2 linked regions of the Indioceanicola profundi genome follow. The protein of the gene in region 1 interacts with the protein of each later gene in a pairwise test. Links are inferred from orthologs where the notes say so. Each region holds a gene or a part of one and is shown on either strand. Other genes may lie near its edges.

What was found.
Region 2: the proteins of DOL89_RS05230 (region 1) and DOL89_RS16070 interact in binary tests that used the Escherichia coli proteins (3 or more experiments, as listed by UniProt). The link is inferred for Indioceanicola profundi from one-to-one orthologs.

Annotation. Positions count from the first base shown.
Region 1 is NZ_CP030126.1:1,106,065-1,115,456, forward strand. Bases 2,972-5,854 are described here. They hold DOL89_RS05230 (ABC-F family ATP-binding cassette domain-containing protein), read right to left. Parts: upstream 5,417-5,854; coding sequence 3,527-5,416; downstream 2,972-3,526. Other genes in these bases: DOL89_RS05225 (class I SAM-dependent methyltransferase), read right to left, coding at 2,972-3,359; ndk (nucleoside-diphosphate kinase), read left to right, coding at 5,642-5,854. In the rest of the region: DOL89_RS05205 (HAD hydrolase-like protein), read right to left, coding at 1-101; gmk (guanylate kinase), read right to left, coding at 204-872; DOL89_RS05215 (YicC/YloC family endoribonuclease), read right to left, coding at 931-1,800; DOL89_RS05220 (SDR family NAD(P)-dependent oxidoreductase), read left to right, coding at 1,985-2,743; more of DOL89_RS05225, read right to left, coding at 2,760-2,971; more of ndk, read left to right, coding at 5,855-6,064; DOL89_RS05240 (hypothetical protein), read right to left, coding at 6,209-6,430; purN (phosphoribosylglycinamide formyltransferase), read right to left, coding at 6,550-7,200; purM (phosphoribosylformylglycinamidine cyclo-ligase), read right to left, coding at 7,188-8,249; DOL89_RS05255 (DUF2066 domain-containing protein), read left to right, coding at 8,409-9,392. UniProt on the Escherichia coli protein: Genetic data indicate it may be involved in ribosome assembly or function.
Region 2 is NZ_CP030126.1:3,355,276-3,365,261, reverse strand. Bases 2,904-6,380 are described here. They hold DOL89_RS16070 (2-oxoglutarate dehydrogenase E1 component), read right to left. Parts: upstream 6,029-6,380; coding sequence 3,104-6,028; downstream 2,904-3,103. Other genes in these bases: DOL89_RS16065 (peptidylprolyl isomerase), read left to right, coding at 6,367-6,380; odhB (2-oxoglutarate dehydrogenase complex dihydrolipoyllysine-residue succinyltransferase), read right to left, coding at 2,904-3,036. Outside these bases: DOL89_RS16085 (methyl-accepting chemotaxis protein), read left to right, coding at 1-223; DOL89_RS16080 (SHOCT domain-containing protein), read right to left, coding at 809-1,636; more of odhB, read right to left, coding at 1,810-2,903; more of DOL89_RS16065, read left to right, coding at 6,381-7,293; acuI (acrylyl-CoA reductase (NADPH)), read left to right, coding at 7,388-8,377; DOL89_RS16055 (nucleoside hydrolase), read right to left, coding at 8,994-9,935. UniProt on the Escherichia coli protein: E1 component of the 2-oxoglutarate dehydrogenase (OGDH) complex which catalyzes the decarboxylation of 2-oxoglutarate, the first step in the conversion of 2-oxoglutarate to succinyl-CoA and CO(2).

The sequences.
Region 1 (9,392 bases):
AAGTTGAACCGGACGGCGACTTGGTTCAGGACCGTGCGGAACCAGGGAATGCTGTCGGCCAGCGTTCCGTCGAAGTCGAAAATGACGAGGCGGGTGGGCATGGCGGACGGAAATCTGTCGAGTGCGTCCGCCTGTCTATCCAGGATCGCCGCGCTGCACAACCGCTTGGGCGGCGGTACCCCGCATGCCTGCCGTGGCCGGTGTCAGAGCCCGGACTGGAGCCCGCGCACGAACTCCGCCAAGCCGACCTGACGGCGGCGCTTCAGCCGCTCCGCAGTCAGGATGGCGCGGACCTGTTCGACAGAGCGGTCCACATCCCGGTTCACGATGACATAGTCATACTCGAACCAGTGGCTCATCTCGTCATTCGCCTTGGCCATGCGACGGGCGATCTCCTCCGCCGAGTCCTGCGCGCGGGTGGTCAGGCGGCGCTCCAGCTCGCGGGCGCCCGGCGGCAGGATGAAGATGCTGACCAGATCGTCGCGGGCGGATTCGGAAAGCTGCTGGGTGCCCTGCCAGTCGATGTCGAACAGCACGTCCTTGCCCGCCTTCAGGGCGTTCTCCACCGCGCTCTTCGGCGTGCCATAGTAGTTGCCGAACACCTTGGCATGCTCCAGCAGCTCCCGCCGGTTGACCATCAGGTTGAACTCGGTGGGATCGATGAAGAAATAGTCGCGCCCATGCACCTCGCCCGGCCGCTTGGAACGGGTGGTGACCGACACTGACATGGACAGGTTTCCGTCCAACTCCAGCATACGGCGGGAGATGGTGGTCTTGCCGGCGCCGGACGGAGAGGACAGCACCAGCATCAGGCCGCGGCGGTGGATGTCATCCGGGAACTGTTCAGGCGCGGTGGCGGTGGCGTCGGTCATGTCGGGCGTCCGGGTCATGGTCAGCATAATCGGCAACAACTCTTTTCGCGGCAGTGAATTACTCGATGTTCTGCACCTGCTCCCTGAACTGCTCGATCGTGGCTTTCAACTCCAGCCCGACGCGGGTCAGCTCAACGTCCGCGGACTTGGAGCAGAGGGTATTGGCCTCGCGGTTGAACTCCTGGCAGAGGAAGTCCAGCCGTCGTCCGACCGCCCCCCCTTCCGTCAGCAGCCCCTTTGCCTGGGAGATATGGGCGCGCAGCCGGTCCAGTTCTTCCCGGACATCGGCCTTGGCGATCAGCAGGGCGGCCTCCTGGGCCAGCCGCTCCTCCGACAATGCGGGAACGGCTTCCGTCAAGGCGGCGAGCTGGTTGCGCAGCTTGGCCCGCAGCGTCTCCGGCTGCAGGGCGGCGGTGCCAGCGGCGGCATCGGTCAGGCGGGCGATCTGATCCAGGTGGGCCAACAGCACGTCGCGCAGATGCATGCCTTCGGCCAGACGTGCGGCGGCCAGATCGGCGACCGCGCGTCCCACGGTGACGGCGATGGCGGCTTCCAGCTCCGCGCGCGCTTCCTCCGTCTCGGCCTGCTCCTCGGGTTCGATGATGCCGCGCACCGCCAGCAGGGCATCCAGCCGGGGCGGGGCAGCGCCTTCGCCCTCGATCTCACGAGCCAGGGCCAGCACGTCGCGCAGAAGGTCGCGGTTCAGGCGCAGGGCCTGCGTCTGGCTTGTCCGGGTGACGTTCAGGGCGATGTTTACGCTACCGCGGCGGATCAGCTTCCCCACTTCGGCGCGGGCCGCGCCCTCTACCGAATCAAAGCCGGGCGGCATCCGGCAGCGCACATCCAGGGCCCGTCCGTTCACGCTCTTGATCTCGACCGTCCAGTGGACGGAGGGGGCAGAGCCGTCAGCACGGGCGAAGCCCGTCATGCTGGCGATTGCGCTGCCGGCGGAATTGGCGGAACGGGGGGATGTGTTGGCGGGCACCGCGGACTCGGCTAATGCTGTGGGACGAGGTGATCCGGCGAAGGTCATCCGCCGAACGGTAGTGGGGTTATAGACCCGATGCCGCTGTGCAACAAGAAACTCGGCCCTGGTCGGGAAGGACCCATCCATGCGCGATCCCGCCTGCATCCTCATTACCGGCGCGTCCAGCGGCATCGGTGAGGCGCTGGCCCTCGCTTACGCCCGTCAGGGACGCAGGCTGCTTCTGACCGGTCGCGATGCCGAACGCCTGACCGCCGTCGCAGCAGCCTGTACAGGGAAGGGGGCGGCCGTGGAGACCAGCACCGTGCCTGTAACGGACCGGGAGGCGTTTGCCGCCTGGGTGCTGGCGCAGGATGAGACGGCGCCCATTGATCTGGTCATCGCCAATGCAGGCATCTCCGCCGGCACAGGCAGGGGCGGAGAGACGGAGGAGCAGGCGCGCGCCATCTTCGCCACCAACCTGGACGGCGTTCTGAACACCATCCACCCGCTGATTCCCCGCATGGCGGCGCGCAGGCGCGGGCAGATCGCCCTGATGGCCTCACTGGCCGGATTCCGGGGAATGCCGGGAGCACCCGCCTACTGCGCATCCAAGGCGGCGGTGCGGGTCTATGGCGAGGCGTTGCGCGGGGACCTGAAGGGGCAGGGCATATCCGTGAACGTCATCTGTCCCGGCTTCGTGAGGAGCAGGATGACGGCGGTGAACCGCTTCCCCATGCCATTCCTGATGGATGCGGACAGGGCTGCCGCGCTGATTGTCGCCAGATTGGCCGCAGACCGGTCCCGCATCGCTTTTCCCTGGCCGACCTATGCGGCGACCTGGCTGCTGGCCGCACTGCCGCCGGCCTGGACGGACAGGCTGCTCGCTAGGGCGCCGCGGAAATAGGGTCGTCGGTTCCCGGTTACTTCCGGGTAAAGCCCCAGACGCTGGCCGGCGGGATATTCGCCATGGTGAAGCCCAGGCGCTTGCCCTCCACGCCGAGCGCCTTGCGCTTCAGCGGGCAGCGGGCGGAGTAGGTGTACGCCAGGAACTGGCGGCCTTCCGGCATGATCTTGAAGATCTCATCCACGATCTGCCGCTGGGCTTCCAGCGGGATCAGGATCATCGGGATGCCGACCACCACGGTGCCGACCTTGCCGATATGCTGCGGCGGCAGGAGGGAGCGGATGTTGCGGACATCGCCCTGGAGCACATTGATGTCCGGGAACTGGCCGCGGAGATAGGTGGCGAGCTCCTTGTCCATCTCCACCGAATAGAGGCGGGAAGGAGGGATGCCGAAATCCAGCAGGGCCTTGGTGATCGCCCCGGTTCCGCCGCCATACTCGACGATCACTTCATCCTGTTCACGGCGGACGAAGCTGGAGATCAGATTTGAAAGGGCCGGACCCGAGGGGGTGATCGACGCCACCGCTATCGGGTTGGCCAGCCACCGCCGGAGGAACAACAGGGCGGGGTGCTGTGGCTTGGTAGCCGACCTAGCCTCGACACGGTCCAGCGGCATCGCGAAACGACCCTTTCGTGACATGGAATGGAGCGGGCGGGTGGAGGAGAAATGGCATGCATATCCGGCCGGCGCAATGATTCGGCCTGGAGGAGAGGCTTGCGCAGAGGAACCCGGCCGAACCGGAAACGTTCCACGCTGCCCCGAGAAGAGTTTGTGCGTGGATGTCAGGCGGGCGCCTCCGCACCTGCCTGTTCAAACTGCTCCGACAGATCCAGCCACTGCGACTCGACCTCCTCGATTTCCTTTTCCAGTGTTCCGAGCTCGATCTGCAGCCGGGTGACCTTGTCGGCCGGACCGGAATAAAGCGCGGGATCGGCGAGCTTCGCCGACAGCTCGCCGCGCTTGGCGGTCAGCCTGGCCAGCTTCTTCTCCGCCTCTTCGATCTTCCGGCGCAGCGGGGCCAACTGTGCGCGCATTTCAGCTGCGGCGCGCCGCTCCTCCTTGCGCTGCTCCTTGGATCTGGCCTCGCCCTTCGCCTCCCGGTTGGCCGAGCGGGCCCGGTCGAGAAGCAGCTTCTTGTATTCCTCAAGGTCGCCTTCGAACGGCTTGGCGGTGCCATCCGCGACCAGGACCAGCCGGTCGGCCGTCAGCTCGATCAGGTTGGGATCGTGGCTGATGACGATGACCGCGCCCTCATAGTTGTTCAGCGCCTCAACCAGCGCATCGCGGCTGTCGATGTCCAGATGGTTGGTCGGCTCATCCAGCATCAGGATATGCGGGGCGTCGCGGGTCATCATGGCGAGAAGCAGCTTTGCCTTCTCGCCGCCCGACAGGCTGCCGATCTTCGTCTCCGCCTTCTGCTGGCCAAGGCCAAAGCGGCCGAGATGACTGCGGAGCTGGGTTTCGTTCGCCTGCGGCATGATGGTGGCGAGCTGCTGCACCGGCGTCCAGTCCAGGTTCAGCTCATCCGTCTGGTGCTGTGCGAAGTAGCCGACGCGCAGCTTGCCGGACCGTTTCACCTCGCCCGCCATGGCCTTCAGCTTGCCGGCCAGCAGCTTCACCAGCGTCGACTTGCCGTTGCCGTTGGCGCCCAGCAGCGCGATGCGATCGTCGGCATCGATGCGCAAGCCCACATCCCGCAGCACCGCCTTCTCGCCATAGCCGATGGTGACGCCGTCCAGCGCGATCAGCGGCGGCGCCAGCTCGTCGGGGGAGGGGAAGTCGAAGCTGGTGGTCTCGTCCTCCAGCACCTGGATGCGGGGCCCCAGCCGCTCGATGGCCTTGATGCGACTCTGCGCCTGCCGGGCCTTGGTGGCCTTGGCGCGGAACCGGTCCACGAAGCTCTGCAGGTGCTTGCGCTGCATGTCCTGCTTTGCCGCCTGCGCTTTCAGCAGCTCCATCTGCATGGCGCGCGTCTTGGCGAAGGTGTCGTAATTGCCGGTGTAGGAGGTGAGCTTCAGCCGGTCCAGATGCACGATGGTGGTCGGCACCTTGTTCAGCAGGTCCTTGTCGTGGCTGACGATGATCACCGTGCGCGGATAGGCGCGCAGATAATCCTCCAGCCAGAGCGTCGCCTCCAGGTCCAGGTGGTTGGTCGGCTCGTCCAGCAGCAGCAGGTCGGGTTCGGTAAAGAGCACCGCTGCCAGGGCGACACGCATGCGCCAGCCGCCGGAGAAGTCGCTGCAGGGGCGTTGCTGAGCCTCGGCGTCGAACCCCAGGCCGGACAGGATGCGGGCGGCCCGGCTTTCCGCCGAATGCGCCTCGATGTCCACCAGACGGGCGTGGATGTCGGCAATGCGGGACGGGTCGGTGGCCGTCTCCGCCTCTGCCAGCAGGCTTGCCCGTTCCGTGTCCGCGGCCAGCACGGTCTCGATCAGGGAGCGGCTGTCGCTCGGCGCTTCCTGCCGGACCCAACCCATACGGGCGCCGCTGTTCAGGCGGATGTCGCCGGCATCGGGCTGAAGCTCCCCCGCGATCAGCTTCAGCAGGGTGGACTTGCCGGTACCGTTGCGGCCGACGATGGCGACGCGGTGCCCGTCAGGGATGGTCACGGTCGCCTGGTCCAGCAGCACGCGCCCGGCCACGCGGTATGTAAGATCGTTGATCAGCAGCATAGGCGCGTCATAGCATGGGTTTTGGTCGGGCCAAAGCCCGCCCCTCATATGGGCCCGCTTGCCCCCCATGCCAGGGGCGGGGGACAACCTTGGCGGCCTGTCGCTACGCGCAGTGCGACCGGCGCAACGCTGCCACTCATCCTCATGGCGTAAAAAGGCCGTTGCCCGCCGGCACGCCCGCCGCTATAAGCTCGCGCAAATTTCCAGGTATCCAGGAGAATAGACATGGCCGTCGAACGGACGCTCTCGATCGTCAAGCCCGACGCGACCCGCCGCAACCTCACCGGCAAGATCAACGCCCGCTTCGAGGATGCCGGTCTGCGCATCGTCGCGCAGAAGCGCGTCCGCCTGACGAAGGAGCAGGCCGAGAAGTTCTATGAGGTGCATGCCGAGCGCCCGTTCTACGGCGAGCTGGTGTCCTTCATGATCTCCGGCCCGGTCGTCGTGCAGGTGCTGGAGGGTGAGAACGCCGTCGCGAAGAATCGCGAGATCATGGGCGCCACCAACCCGGCCAATGCCGCCCCGGGCACCATCCGCAAGGATTTCGCCGAGAGCATCGAGGCGAACTCGGTTCACGGCTCCGACAGCCTGGAGAACGCGAACCGTGAGGTCGCCTTCTTCTTCAGCGAGATCGAGATCGTCGGCTGATTGCAGCCCGGTCCGGTTAGGACGGAAAGGCCGCCGGAGCGATCCGGCGGCCTTTTTCGTATCCAGCTTCAGTGGGGCGCGGGCAAGACAAAGGGCCGCCGGATCGCTCCGGCGGCCCTGGAAATCCTGTCCGCGGCCGGCGCGTCAGACCTTGCCCAGCATCGCAGCGATGGCGAGAGCGATATGGCCGAGGATCATGAAGACGACGGCGTAGCCCCAGCCCACGAAGAAGTGCAGCAGGAACATCAGCAGGATCAGGATGACGCTGATGATTCCCATGGTGACGAAGCGGGTGAAGCCCGCCCAGTTCGCCGCATGCTCGCGAACGAGCGCATCGTTGACGACGGTGTTGTCGTGACCGGCCATGTCTCTTACCCCTGGATTGATGCCGTACCCTTTGCCCAGGGTTTAAGCAGTCCCTGTGCTGCTGACAAGTCGGATGTGCGTTTCGGCGCAGGAACCGTTGCCGCAGGTCCGGCGATCCCTCAACCCGGCGGGTTCAGGACCGGTTCGGGCGCGGTAGGCTGGCCCGTGATCTCCGCCCGCTCGTCCACGACCCGCACCCGGCCCTCCGCGATCAGCTTGACCGCAAGCGGATAAAGCCGGTGCTCCTGGGTCAGTACCCTGTCCGCCAGCGCATCCTCCGTATCGCCGGGCAGGATCGGCACCGCCGCCTGGCCAATGATCGGGCCGTTATCCATGGCCGCACGAACATAGTGCACGGTGCAGCCATGGAAGCGCACGCCTGTCTCCAGGGCGCGGCGATGAGTATCCAGGCCGGGGAAGGCGGGCAGCAGCGACGGGTGGATGTTGATCAGCCGGTCATGCCAATGTTCCACGAACCATGGCGACAGCAGGCGCATGAAGCCGGCCAAGCAGACAAGCTCCACCCCCGCCGTTTCCAGGGCTTCCGTCATCGCCTGCTCAAAGGTCGGCTTGTCGGCAAAGCCGCGGTGGGACACGATCGCAGTGGCGATGCCGGCTTTGCGCGCCCGTTCCAGTCCCAGCGCATCCGCCTTATTGGAAAGAACCAGCGCGATTTCGGCGGGAAAAGCGGGATCGGCGGCTGCGTCGATCAGGGCCTGGAGATTCGATCCGCGCCCCGAGATCAGAACCCCGAGCTTCAGCCGCGCCATCCGTCCAGCCCTGCAATCCGAACACGCTCCTGACCATCGGCGCTGGCGGCGACCTTTCCGATGCGGGTCACTGTCTCACCGGAATCGGCCAGGATTTTCGCCGCCTCCTCGGCCCGGTCGGCGGGGCAGACCACGACCATGCCGATACCGCAGTTGAAGGTGCGTGCCATCTCATGCGGGGCGATGTCGCCCGTCCGCATCAGCCAGCGAAAAACCGGGGGCAGGGTCCAGGCGGCGGCATCCAGCTCTACGCCGGTGCCGTCCGGCAGGACGCGCGGGATATTCTCGATCAGCCCGCCGCCGGTGATGTGGGCAAGGGCCTTCACCGTGCCAGCCTTTACGGCGGCCAACACCGGCTTCACATAAATCCGGGTCGGGGTGAGCAAGGCCTCGCCAAGCGTGCGGCCCGAGTCCCACGGGCACTGGTCGCCGTAGGTCAGGCCCGAAACTTCCACCAGCTTGCGGACCAGACTGTAGCCGTTCGAGTGGACGCCGGAGCTGGCGAGACCCAGCACGACGTCCCCTTCCGCCACGCCGACGCCGGTCAGGACCCGGCTGCGTTCCACCGCACCGACGGAGAAGCCGGCGAGGTCGTAATCACCCTCGGCGTACATGCCGGGCATTTCCGCCGTCTCACCGCCGACGAGGGCGCAGCCGGCCTGACGGCACCCCTCGGCGATGCCGGAGACGATGGCCCGGCCTGCGGCGACGTCCAGCTTGCCCGTCGCGAAATAGTCCAGGAAAAGCAGCGGTTCCGCCCCTTGCACGACAAGGTCGTTGACGCACATGGCAACCAGGTCGATTCCCACCGTATCGTGCTTTCCGGCCTCGATGGCGACCTTCAGCTTGGTGCCGACGCCGTCGGTGGTGGAGACCAGAAGAGGGTCCTGAAACCCGGCAGCGCGGAGGTCGAAAAGGGCGCCGAAACCGCCGAGTCCTGCGTCGGAACCGGTGCGCGCCGTGCTCTTGGCCAGGGGTTTGATTGCCTCGACCAGCGCGTTGCCTGCGTCGATGTCGACGCCGGCGTCCTTGTAGGAGTAGCTGCTCAAGGTATCCTCGCTTCTGGCAATCGCGGTAGCGGCTGGGCTAAAACAGCAAAAGCACCGTTCCCTGACAGGCGGCTGTGCATCCGTGCACCCGCCTGTAACCATGGGGGCCGCCGGTCGTTGTAACCGGGGCCGAACATAGCAAGATCGGAATCCATTGCAATGCTGGTCCGCTGCATTCCCCTCCTGCGCAGGTTCCTCCCGCTGGCCCTCGTGGCGATGCCCCTGGCGGGCATGACCGCGCTGTCGCCGGTCCCCTCCGTCGCCCAGACCCGGGACGATGTCTTCACGGTTGAGCGGGTGCCGGCGGACGTGACCGCAGCCAGCGCTGCGGTGGCCCGCGAGCAGGGGATCGCCCAGGCTCAGCGCGACGCCTTCGCCCGTCTGTTCGATCGGCTGACCCTGGATGAGGACGGGGCAAGGCTGCCCGCCCTCGGAGCGGCCGAGATCGAGCAGATGGTGGACAGCTTCGAGGTGGTGTCCGAGCGGAGTTCCTCCGTTCGCTATGTGGCGGAGATCAATGTCAGCTTTCGGCCGGCTGCCGTGCGGTCGCTGATGCTCTCGAACGGCATCCGCTATGCGGAGGTCAGGTCGAAGCCGGTGCTGATTCTGCCTGTGGACGAGACGGGACAGGAGCCGGTGCTGTGGCAGCGGGAAACTCCGTGGCGTCAGGCGTGGGAGAACTTCTCCGCCCCGCCGAGCCTGCTGCCGATCCTGGTGCCCTATGGCGAAATCCAGGATGTGACGGATATTGATGTCAATGAGGCCCTGGCCGGAAACGAGGAGGCGATGCGCCGGATCGCCGACCGTTACGGGGCCGGAGCGGTGGCAGTGGCCCGGCTCGGGCTGGATGGCGAGCTTCAGCCCCCGCCGCCGCCCCAGGACCCGTTCGCTCCCGCCGACCCGACGTCTTTCCTGGCAAGCCCCGGTTCCGCCATGACCTCGCCCGATCAGGCGGCAGAAGCGGTACCGTCCGAGGGCGGTGCGGAGGACACGGACCGTCCGCGCGGGCTCATGTCCATCGTTACCATCCACCGGTTCCAGGGACAGCCGGAGGTGCTGACGGTTGAACTGCCTCCCTCGGCGGCGCTGCCGGAGGACGGAGCGGTGACTGTCGGTGTCGAGCCGGCGGCGACCGGCGAGGAG
Region 2 (9,986 bases), 2.2 Mb from region 1 along the record:
GCGGCCGGGGGACACAGCCTGGAACACGGCCAACTGCCGCAACCGCCGCATCTTCAACGACCGCGTCGGGCTTGCCGCGGGCCGCAACACCCGCCCCTTCCTGCTGCAAGCCTACCGTCGCGACATGGGCGGGGGACAGTACACCCTGATGAAGGACGTCTCCGCCCCCATCACCATCCGCGGCCGCCACTGGGGGGCGGTAAGAATCGGGTACCGGGTGTAGTCGAAGGTCGTTTCATCGACCACGGGCAGCGGGGTCAGCGTTCATCCCGAATATCAGGCTCTGCCCTCCCGGTGGAGAGAGTTGGTCTCGGGTTTAGGCAAGGATGAATGGGATGGCGCGCCGGACCGGCGGAGCCGATCCTGGATCACCTTCACGCACCGGCGGATGAGGTGTTCTCCCTCATCCTATCCATCCCATTCATCCTTGCCTGATTCCAGACCGCCTGCCGGAACTGGCGCGGACAGGGTCGAATGGATGGGCCGGTGATATCTCGAAAGATGAAAATGATGAAGAGGATGAAAACGATGGTGCGGGGCTATTCGGCTTCCGCCTCAGCTCCTGCCCGGTCTTTAGAACTGCCTGCGGCGCTCCCGGTCCATCATCTTCATCCTTCCAATCCTTTTCATCATTCATGATGTCGCGGACCCCGACGCCGAAGCGCGGTGAGCTTCCCTGTCGGCCACGCTCCGCGTGACCGACCTACTTCGGACTCGTAGGTCGCAAGGAGGCCGGATTGCGACATGGCAGGGCGGGGGAGACGTCGCAATCCGCTGCGCTCCTTGCGACCTACGTCCTGCGCGCGGCTCAAAGGCGGCTCAGCAGTTCCGCCTTCTTCGCCGTGAACTCCTCCTCCGTCAGCACGCCCTTGCGATGCAGCTCGGCAAGGCGCTCCAGCGTTCCCAGCACGTCATCGGAAGCCGGGGCGGGTGTGGGGCGGATGGGGGCGGCTTCGGGCGGCGGGGCTGCGGGCGGAACCGTCCATGCAGGAGCCTCGGCGGACATCTCCGCCGGCGATGCCTGTCCGCCCGCCCCCACTTGGGGCAGGCTGTCCAGGCGCACGAGCCCGTACTGGCTGGTGAAGGTCAGGGACTGGTCGCCGCCCTGCTGCTGGGACACGCCGCCGATCAGGTGGTCGCCGGTGTCGTACAGCGTCACACGCCCGCCGATCTCCACCGCCAAGCGCCGCGCCGCCGGGAAGACCGCGTAGCGGAGATCGTTCTGGGACCCGGCGGAGGAGGGCTGGCCCAACTCCTCCGGCCACCAGTTCCCGGAGAAGGAGGATGCGCCCCCGGGCACGAACAGGCTGACGCCGGCCAAGCCCGAGGATTGCTGCTGCGATTGCATGGGTGCGGCCGCCATCAGGGAGGGCTGGGCGCGGAGCAGGCCCGACAGTTCGGTGCAGATCGCGTCCACCCTGGCCTTGAGGCCATGGTTGAACATGTCGCCCACCATGGTCATGCCGCCCTGCGACCACTGCCCCATGCCGCCCAGCTCGGGATGGCTGAACTGGGCCATCGTGCCATGCCCGGCCATCAGCGCCCGGAGCAGCGTCAGGACCGCATCCGTGCTGATCCCGTGCCGCTGGGCGATGCCCGCGACGGCCTGCTGCCCCTCCGGGGTGAGTTCATGCATGGGGCCTGTCCTTGGGATCGAGGTTTCCGCCGCACGGCATCTGCCGGGACGCAGTGCCGGAACGCCCCATGGCCGGCCCGGTTCCATGCGCGGCCGCAACTCCCCGGAAACGGAAACGCCCCCGCCGGTTTCCCGGCGGGGGCGCTCGCGTCAGGGCCGGATCGGCCCCCGGATCACACCTCAAGCAGCATGCGCTCGGGGTTCTCGATGCACTCCTTCACGCGCACCAGGAAGGTCACGGCCTCGCGGCCGTCGATGATGCGGTGGTCGTAGGAGAGGGCGAGATACATCATCGGACGGATCTCGACCTTGCCGTTGATGGCGACCGGCCGCTCCATCGTCTTGTGCATGCCGAGGATGCCCGACTGCGGCGGGTTCAGGATCGGCGTGGACATCAGCGAGCCGTAGACGCCGCCGTTGGAGATGGTGAAGGTGCCGCCCGACAGCTCTTCCATGGAGAGCTTGCCGTCGCGGGCCTTCTTGCCGAGATTGCCGATGGTCTGCTCCACCCCGGCGAAGCTCAGCTTGTCGGCGTCGCGCACCACCGGAACCACCAGGCCCTGCGGCGTGCCGACGGCGACGCCGATGTCATAGTAGTTCTTGTAGACCAGATCGGTGCCGTCGATCTCCGCATTGACCGCCGGCAGCTCCTTCAGGGCCGTGATGCAGGCCTTCACGAAGAAGGACATGAAGCCCAGCTTCACGCCGTGCTTCTTCTCGAACTGGTCCTTCAGGCCGTTGCGCAGCGCCATCACGTTGGTCATGTCCACCTCGTTGAAGGTGGTCAGCATGGCCGCAGTGTTCTGGGCTTCCTTCAGGCGCTCGGCGATGCGCTGGCGCAGGCGGGTCATGCGGACCCGCTCCTCCTGGTCGGCGCGCGGGCGCGGGCCGGAGGGCTGGGCCGGCCTCGCGGCCGGGACCGGCGCGGCGGCGCGGCGCGGGGTCTCCAGATGCTGGATCACGTCGCCCTTGGTGACGCGGCCGTCCTTGCCAGTGCCGGCGATGGACCCGGCGTCGACCCCGGCATCGGCCGCCATCTTGCGGGCGGCCGGCATCACGCCCGCACCTGGGGTGGGGGCGGCGGCGGCCGGAGCGGGCTGGGGAGCCGGGGCCGCGGCCGGCTGCGGGGCCGGGGCGGCAGGCTTCGGCGCGGGGGCCGCGGCGCCCTCGGAGATCAGGCCCAGCACGGCATCGACGCCGACATTGGAGCCTTCCTCTGCCGTGATTTCGGCCAGGGTGCCGGCGGCGGGCGAGTTCACTTCCAGCGTGACCTTGTCGGTCTCCAGCTCGAGCAGCGGCTCATCGGCCTGGACCGCTTCGCCGACCTTCTTCATCCAGCGGGCGACGGTGGCTTCCGTCACCGACTCGCCGAGCGTTGGGACCTTGATTTCCGTCGCCATGGGATCGGGCCTTCGTCTCGTTATAGGGCTTCGTTTCGCTTATGAGGCTTTGATTCTTGTACCGGCGTCAGATGCTGAGCGCGTCGTCCAGCAGCTTCGCCTGCTCCTGGTTGTGCCGCTTCAGCAGGCCGGTGGCCGGCGAGGCGGAGGCGGCGCGCCCGGCATATTTCGGCCGGCCGGCCTTGTGGCCGATCTCGCTCAGCACGCCCTCGATCCGGCGGTCGACGAAGTTCCAGGCGCCCATGTTCTCGGGCTCCTCCTGGCACCAGACCACGTCGGCGTTGGGGTACTTGGCCAGCTCCTGGATGAGCGCGCTGGACGGGAACGGATAGAGCTGCTCCAGCCGCAGGATGGCGACATCCTTCTGGCCCCGGCTGTCCCGCTCCGCCGCGAGGTCGTAATAGACCTTGCCGGAGCAGAGCACGACGCGGCGGACCTGCTCGTTCGGCAGCATGTCCACGCCATCCTCGTAGAGGACGCGGTGGAAGGTCTGGCCGTTGGTGAACATGTCCAGGTTGGAGACGCAGGCCTTGTGGCGCAGCAGCGACTTCGGCGTGAACACCACCAGCGGCTTGCGGAAGTCGCGGCGGACCTGCCGGCGCAGGGCGTGGAAATAGTTGGCCGGGGTGGTGCAGTTCACGATCTGCCAGTTGTCATCGCCCGACATCTGCAGGAACCGCTCCATGCGGGCGGAGGAGTGCTCCGGACCCTGGCCCTCATAGCCGTGGGGCAGCAGCATCACCAGACCCGACATGCGCAGCCACTTGGACTCGCCGGAGCTGATGAACTGGTCGATGATCACCTGCGCGCCGTTGGCGAAGTCGCCGAACTGCGCCTCCCAGATCACCAGCGCATGCGGCTCGGCCAGGGAGTAGCCGTACTCGAAGCCCAGCACGCCGGCTTCCGACAGCGGGCTGTCATGGACGTCGTAGGTGGCCTGGTTCGGGCGGATATAGTTCAGCGGGATGTACTTCTCCTCCGTCTCCTGGTCGATCAGGACGGAGTGGCGCTGGGAGAAGGTGCCGCGGCCGACATCCTGGCCGGACAGGCGGACGGTGACGCCCTCCACCAGCAGGGTGCCGAAGGCCAGCGCCTCGGCCGTGGCCCAGTCGATGCCCTGGCCGGTGGCGAACATCTCCTGCTTGGCCTTGAGCTGGCGGGTGATCTTGGAATTGACCTTCACGCCGTCCGGCACGCGGGAAATGGCCTCCCCGACCTCCTTCAGCACGTCCTCCGGCACGGAGGTGACGCCGCGGCGGTCGTCCGGGGTGGCCGTCTTCAGCCCCTGCCACTTGCCTTCCAGCCAGTCGGCCTTGTTGGGCTTGTAGGAGGGGGCGACCTCGAACTCCTTCTCCAGCGCCTGATGGAATTCGGCGGCCATGGCGTCCGCCTCCTCGGCCGTCACGACGCCCTCGCCGATCAACTGCCGGGCATAGACGTCGCGGGTGGTCGGCTGGTTGCGGATGGCCTTGTACATCAACGGCTGGGTGAAGCCGGGCTCGTCGCCCTCGTTGTGACCCTGGCGGCGGTAGCAGACGATGTCCACCACCACATCCTTCAGGAACTTCTGCCGGAACTCGATGGCGATCCGGGAGACGTGGACCACCGCCTCCGGATCGTCGCCATTGACGTGGAAGATCGGCGCCTGGATGGACTTTGCCACTTCCGTCGGGTACGGGCCGGAGCGGCTGTACTGCGGGGCGGTGGTGAAGCCGATCTGGTTGTTGATGATGAAGTGGATGATGCCGCCGGTGCGGTAGCCCTTCAGTTCGGAAAGCAGCAGCGTCTCCGGCACCAGCCCCTGGCCGGCGAAGGCGGCGTCGCCATGCAGCAGCACGCCCAGCACTTCCTGGCGGCTCTCATCCGTCGGCGGGGTCTGGCCGCCGCGCTGGCACTGCTTGGCGCGCACACGGCCGCAGACCACCGGGTTCACGGCTTCCAGGTGCGACGGGTTCGGCGACAGCGACAGGTGGATGACGTTGCCGTCGAAATCCCGGTCGGACGAGGTGCCGAGATGGTACTTCACGTCGCCGGAGCCCTGCACATCCTCCGGATGGGCGGCATTGCCCTGGAACTCGGAGAAGACGGCCTTGAAGGGCTTGCCCATCACATTGGTCAGCACGTTCAGGCGGCCGCGGTGGGCCATGCCCAACACGATCTCCTTCAGGCCCATTTGGCCGCCACGCTTCATCACCTGCTCGATGGCGGGGACCAGAACCTCGCCGCCCTCAAGCCCGAAGCGCTTGGTGCCGGTGTACTTCAACTGCAGGAACTTCTCGAAGCCCTCCGCCGCGGTGATGCGCTGCAGGATGGCCTTCTTGCCGTTCTGGGTGAAGTCCGTCTGGTTGCGGATGCCTTCGATTCGCTCCTGGATCCAGGCCTTCTGCTCCGGGTCCTGGATGTGCATGAACTCCACGCCGATATGGCCGCAGTAGGTCTTCTGCACCGCCTCCACGATCTGGCGCAGCGTGGCCGTCTCCATCCCCAGCACATTGTTGATGAAGATCGGGCGATCCAGGTCGGCGTCGGTGAAGCCGTAGGAGCGGTAGTCCAGCTCCGGATGTTCCGCCCGCTTCTCCAGCCCCAGCGGGTCCAGCTTGGCCTGGAGATGGCCGCGGACACGGTAGGCGCGGATCATCATCAGGGCGCGGATGCTGTCCAGGGTCGCCTGGCGCACCTGCTCGGCCGTGAGGCCGCCGGCGACTGCGGCGGGGGCAGCTTCCTTGCCGCCCTTCTTGTCCTTCGCCGGCGGAGCGGCATCGGGGTCCGGCGCGCCGATCACCGCGGCGGCGGACCTGGACCAGGACGCACCCTGGAGTTCCGCCAGGATTTCCCGCGCATCGTCGCCGAGCTGGGCGAAGAAGCCCTGCCAGCTCAGGTCCACGCTGTTCGGGTCCTGCTGGTAGCGCGCGTAGAGTTCCGCGATGAAGGTGGCGTTGGCGCCGAAAAGGAAGGATGTCTGCTCGGAGGGGGCGAAGTCGAGAGGGGCCATCTGGGGTTCCGCTGGGGTTTGCCCATCCATGCGGTCGGGCTTAACGGGTTGGGCCGGCTTGAAAACGGGTGAGGTTTTACGTCAAGGGCCGGGTGCCTTCAATATGCAGTGCCGCGGTATCAGCTTCCTACGGCGCGCGAGGCTTGACGGGAGACAGGTTTCCCGCATGCGCTGACAGGCGTCCCAGGAGGCCAAGGTGCGGTCGGGTCAGAGATAGTCCTTCCGACGCCCCGAATCCACCCTCCCCGCGCAAAAGCCAACCTCTTTTTCGGCGGTGCGAAAGGATTGATTCCATTGGCAGATGAATTGCCCTGTGCCGCGGGCTTTGCCAGAGTGGCGTGATCCGCCCCTTGATGGACCTGCCGATGCGCCGCCTCGCCCCCGCCCTGCTCGCCACTCTGCTGCCCCTCGCCGCCCATGCGGAGGAGGCTCCGAAGACCGTTTCCAGCGTGCTCGCCACCACCACCGGGGCCGACTGGCGCGGGCTGGAGCCGGAGAACACGTTGGTGATGGAGCTGCCGTCCGGCCGGGTGGTGATCGAGCTGGCGCCCGCCTTCGCCCCGCTGCATGCACGGAACATTCGCGCTCTGGCGCGGGAGGGCTATTTCGACGGGCTTGCCATCGTCAGGGTCCAGGACAACTATGTCACCCAGTGGGGCGACCCGAAGGAGGGGGAGCCGGACGCGCGGCCGATCCGCACCGCCGAATCCGCCCTGCCGCCCGAATTCCTCGTCAAGGACGCCGCGGCCCTTCCCTTCGCTGCCATTCCCGGCCCCGACGCCTATGCGCCGGAGGTCGGATTCGTGGACGGTTTCCCTGCCGCCCGAGACCCGAAGACGGGGGAGGCATGGCTGGCCCATTGCTACGGCATGGTGGGCGTGTCCCGCGACGGGCCGGAATCGGGCAGCGGCGCCGGCCTCTACGCCGTGATCGGCCATGCGCCGCGGCATCTGGACCGCAACATCACCGTGGCCGGCCGGGTGGTGCAGGGGATGGAGCATCTCTCCGCCCTGCCCCGCGGCACCGGCCCGCTCGGCTTCTATGAGACGGCGGAGCAGCGGACGCCCATCGCCACGGTCAAGCTCGCCGTCGACCTGCCGGAGGCGGAGCGGCCGAAATTCCAGGTGCTGAAGACCAGCACGCCGGCCTGGGCCGATTATGTGGAAGCGCGGCGCAACCGCCGTGACGGCTGGTTCGTGGAGCCGCAGAACGCCTCCGACCTCTGTAACACGCTGCCGCCGGTGCGTCCGCCCCCTGCCGGGTGAGGCATCCGCCACCCGTTTGCGCCGCACCACGGGCTGTTCATAAACGGCGCTTTGCCCGATCATGCGCCCCAACGAGAACCAAGGAGAGGAAACCATGTCCCAGTTCAAGGCTCTGCTGGTGTCCAAGCGCGAGGAAGGCGGACAGACCGCCGAGATCGTGGAGCTGTCCGACTCGGACCTGATGGAGGGGGACGTCACCGTCGCGGTGGAATGGTCCACGGTGAACTACAAGGACGGGCTGGCCGTGACCGGCAAGGCCCCGGTGGTGCGCCGCTGGCCGATGGTCCCCGGCATCGACTTCGCCGGCCGGGTCGAAAGCTCCACCCATCCCGACTGGAAGGCGGGCGACAACGTCATCCTGAACGGCTGGGGCGTGGGTGAGACGCATTGGGGCGGCTATGGCGGCAAGGCGCGGGTCAAGGGCGACTGGCTGGTGCCGCTGCCCGACGGCATGACGTCGCAGCAGGCCATGGCCATCGGCACCGCCGGCTATACCGCCATGCTGTGCGTCATGGCGCTGGAGCAGCACGGGCTGAAGCCCGGCGCCGGCGACATCCTGGTGACCGGGGCGGCCGGCGGTGTCGGCAGCGTGGCGGTGGCCCTGCTGGCCGGCCTCGGCTACCGGGTCCTGGCCTCCACCGGCCGCCCGCAGGAGGCGGATTACCTGAAGAGCCTGGGCGCCGCCGACATCATCGACCGCAGCGAGCTGTCCGGCCCCGGCAAGCCGCTGGCGAAGGAGCGCTGGGCCGGCGCTGTCGACAGCGTCGGCAGCCACACGCTGGCCAACGCCCTGGCCCAGACCCGCTATGGCGGCGTCGTCGCGGCCTGCGGTCTGGCGCAGGGCATGGACCTTCCGGCCAGCGTGGCCCCCTTCATCCTGCGCGGCGTGACCCTGGCCGGAATCGACAGCGTCATGGCCCCGCAGGCCAAGCGCCGCGAAGCCTGGACCCGTTTGGCCCGCGACCTGGACCATGGCAAGCTCGCCGCCATCACCCAGACCGCCACGCTGGAGGACGTGCCGCGCCTTGCCAGCGAAATTCTGGCCGGTCAGGTCCGCGGCCGCGTCACGGTCAAGGTGGGCTGATGCCGCCGTAGGTCGCAAGGAGCGCAGCGGATTGCGACGGTTCCGGCGATTGCCCGGCGCCAACGTCGCAATCCGGCCTCCTTGCGACCTACGAGTCCGGAGTAGGTCGGTCACGCGGAGCGTGGCCGACAGGACTATCGCCGCTTCGGCGTCGGGGCTGGTGACAGCTTGAATGATGAAAAGGATGGGAAGGATGAAGATGATGGACCGGGCGCGCCGCAGGCAGTGATCAAGACCGGGCAGGAGCTGAGGCGGAAGCCGAATAGCCCCGCACCATCGTTTTCATCCTCTTCATCATTTTCATCTTTCGAGATGTCACCGGCCCATCCATTCGACCCTGTCCGCGCCAGTTCCGGCAGGCGGTCTGGAATCAGGCAAGGATGAATGGGATGGATAGGATGAGGGAGAACACCTCATCCGCCGGTGCGTGAAGGTGATCCAGGATCGGCTCCGCCGGTCCGGCGCGCCATCCCATTCATCCTATTCACCCTTGCCCATACCCTGAACCGCCCCTTCCCACGGGAAGGACAGAGTCGAATGGCCCGGAACACAGGCGAAGGCCGTCGGCCACGCTCTGCGTGACCGACCTACGCATTAGCGTGATCGCTGGCAATCCTTACAGGCGCGCCAGACGCTCGATCAGCAGGTCCCAGAAGCCGGCCTCGTCGGCCTTGGTCATGTAGACGGCGTTCTTGGGGCGGCCGGTCTTGGCGAAGTGGTCCACCACGGTCTGGCCGATGGTGAGCGGGCTCTGCACCTCGATCTCCACATTCACCTTCTTGCCGGTGAAGAGGTCCGGCTTCAGCAGCCAGGCGATGGTGCAGGGGTCGTGCAGGGGACCGCCATCGGTGCCGTACTTCTTCTGGTCGTACTGGCGGTAATAATCCAGCATCTGGATCGTGGCCTTGGCCACGGGCGTGCCCACCGCTTCCAGCCGGTCCATGTAGCGCTGGGCGGTCAGCACCTGGTGGGTGACGTCCAGCGGGAACATCACGATCTCCGCCCCCGACCGCATCACGATGTCGGCCGCGTGCGGGTCCACATAGATGTTGAACTCCGCCACCGGGGTGGAGTTGCCGCCTTCCGTCTGGGCGCCGCCCATGATGACGATCTGCTTCACCCGGGCGGCCAGCCGCGGCTCCTTCATCAGGGCGCGGGCGATGTTGGTCAGCGGGCCGACGGGGACCAGCGTGACCGTGCCGGGCTCGTGCGCCATCACCGTTTCCACGATCCAGTCCACCGCATGCTGCGGCTGCAAGGGCATTGTCGGTTCCGGCAGGTCCGGCCCGTTCAGACCGGTGGGGCCGTGCACCTCGGGTGCGGTGTGCAGCTCGCGGAACATGGGGCGGTCGCAGCCGGCGAAGACCTTGATGTCCGGGCGGCCGGCCAGCTCGCAGATCTTGCGGGCGTTCACCTCCGTCATGTGCAGCGGCGCGTTGCCGGCTACGGCGGTGATGCCCAGCACCTCGAACTCCTCGGGGCTGGCCAGGGCCAGCAGCATGGCGACGGCATCGTCCTGGCCGGGATCGGTGTCGATGATGATCTTTTCGCGCGCCATGACGGCCACCCTCTTCTTTCCGCAGGTCCGGTTTCCGGGCAGGCAATACCT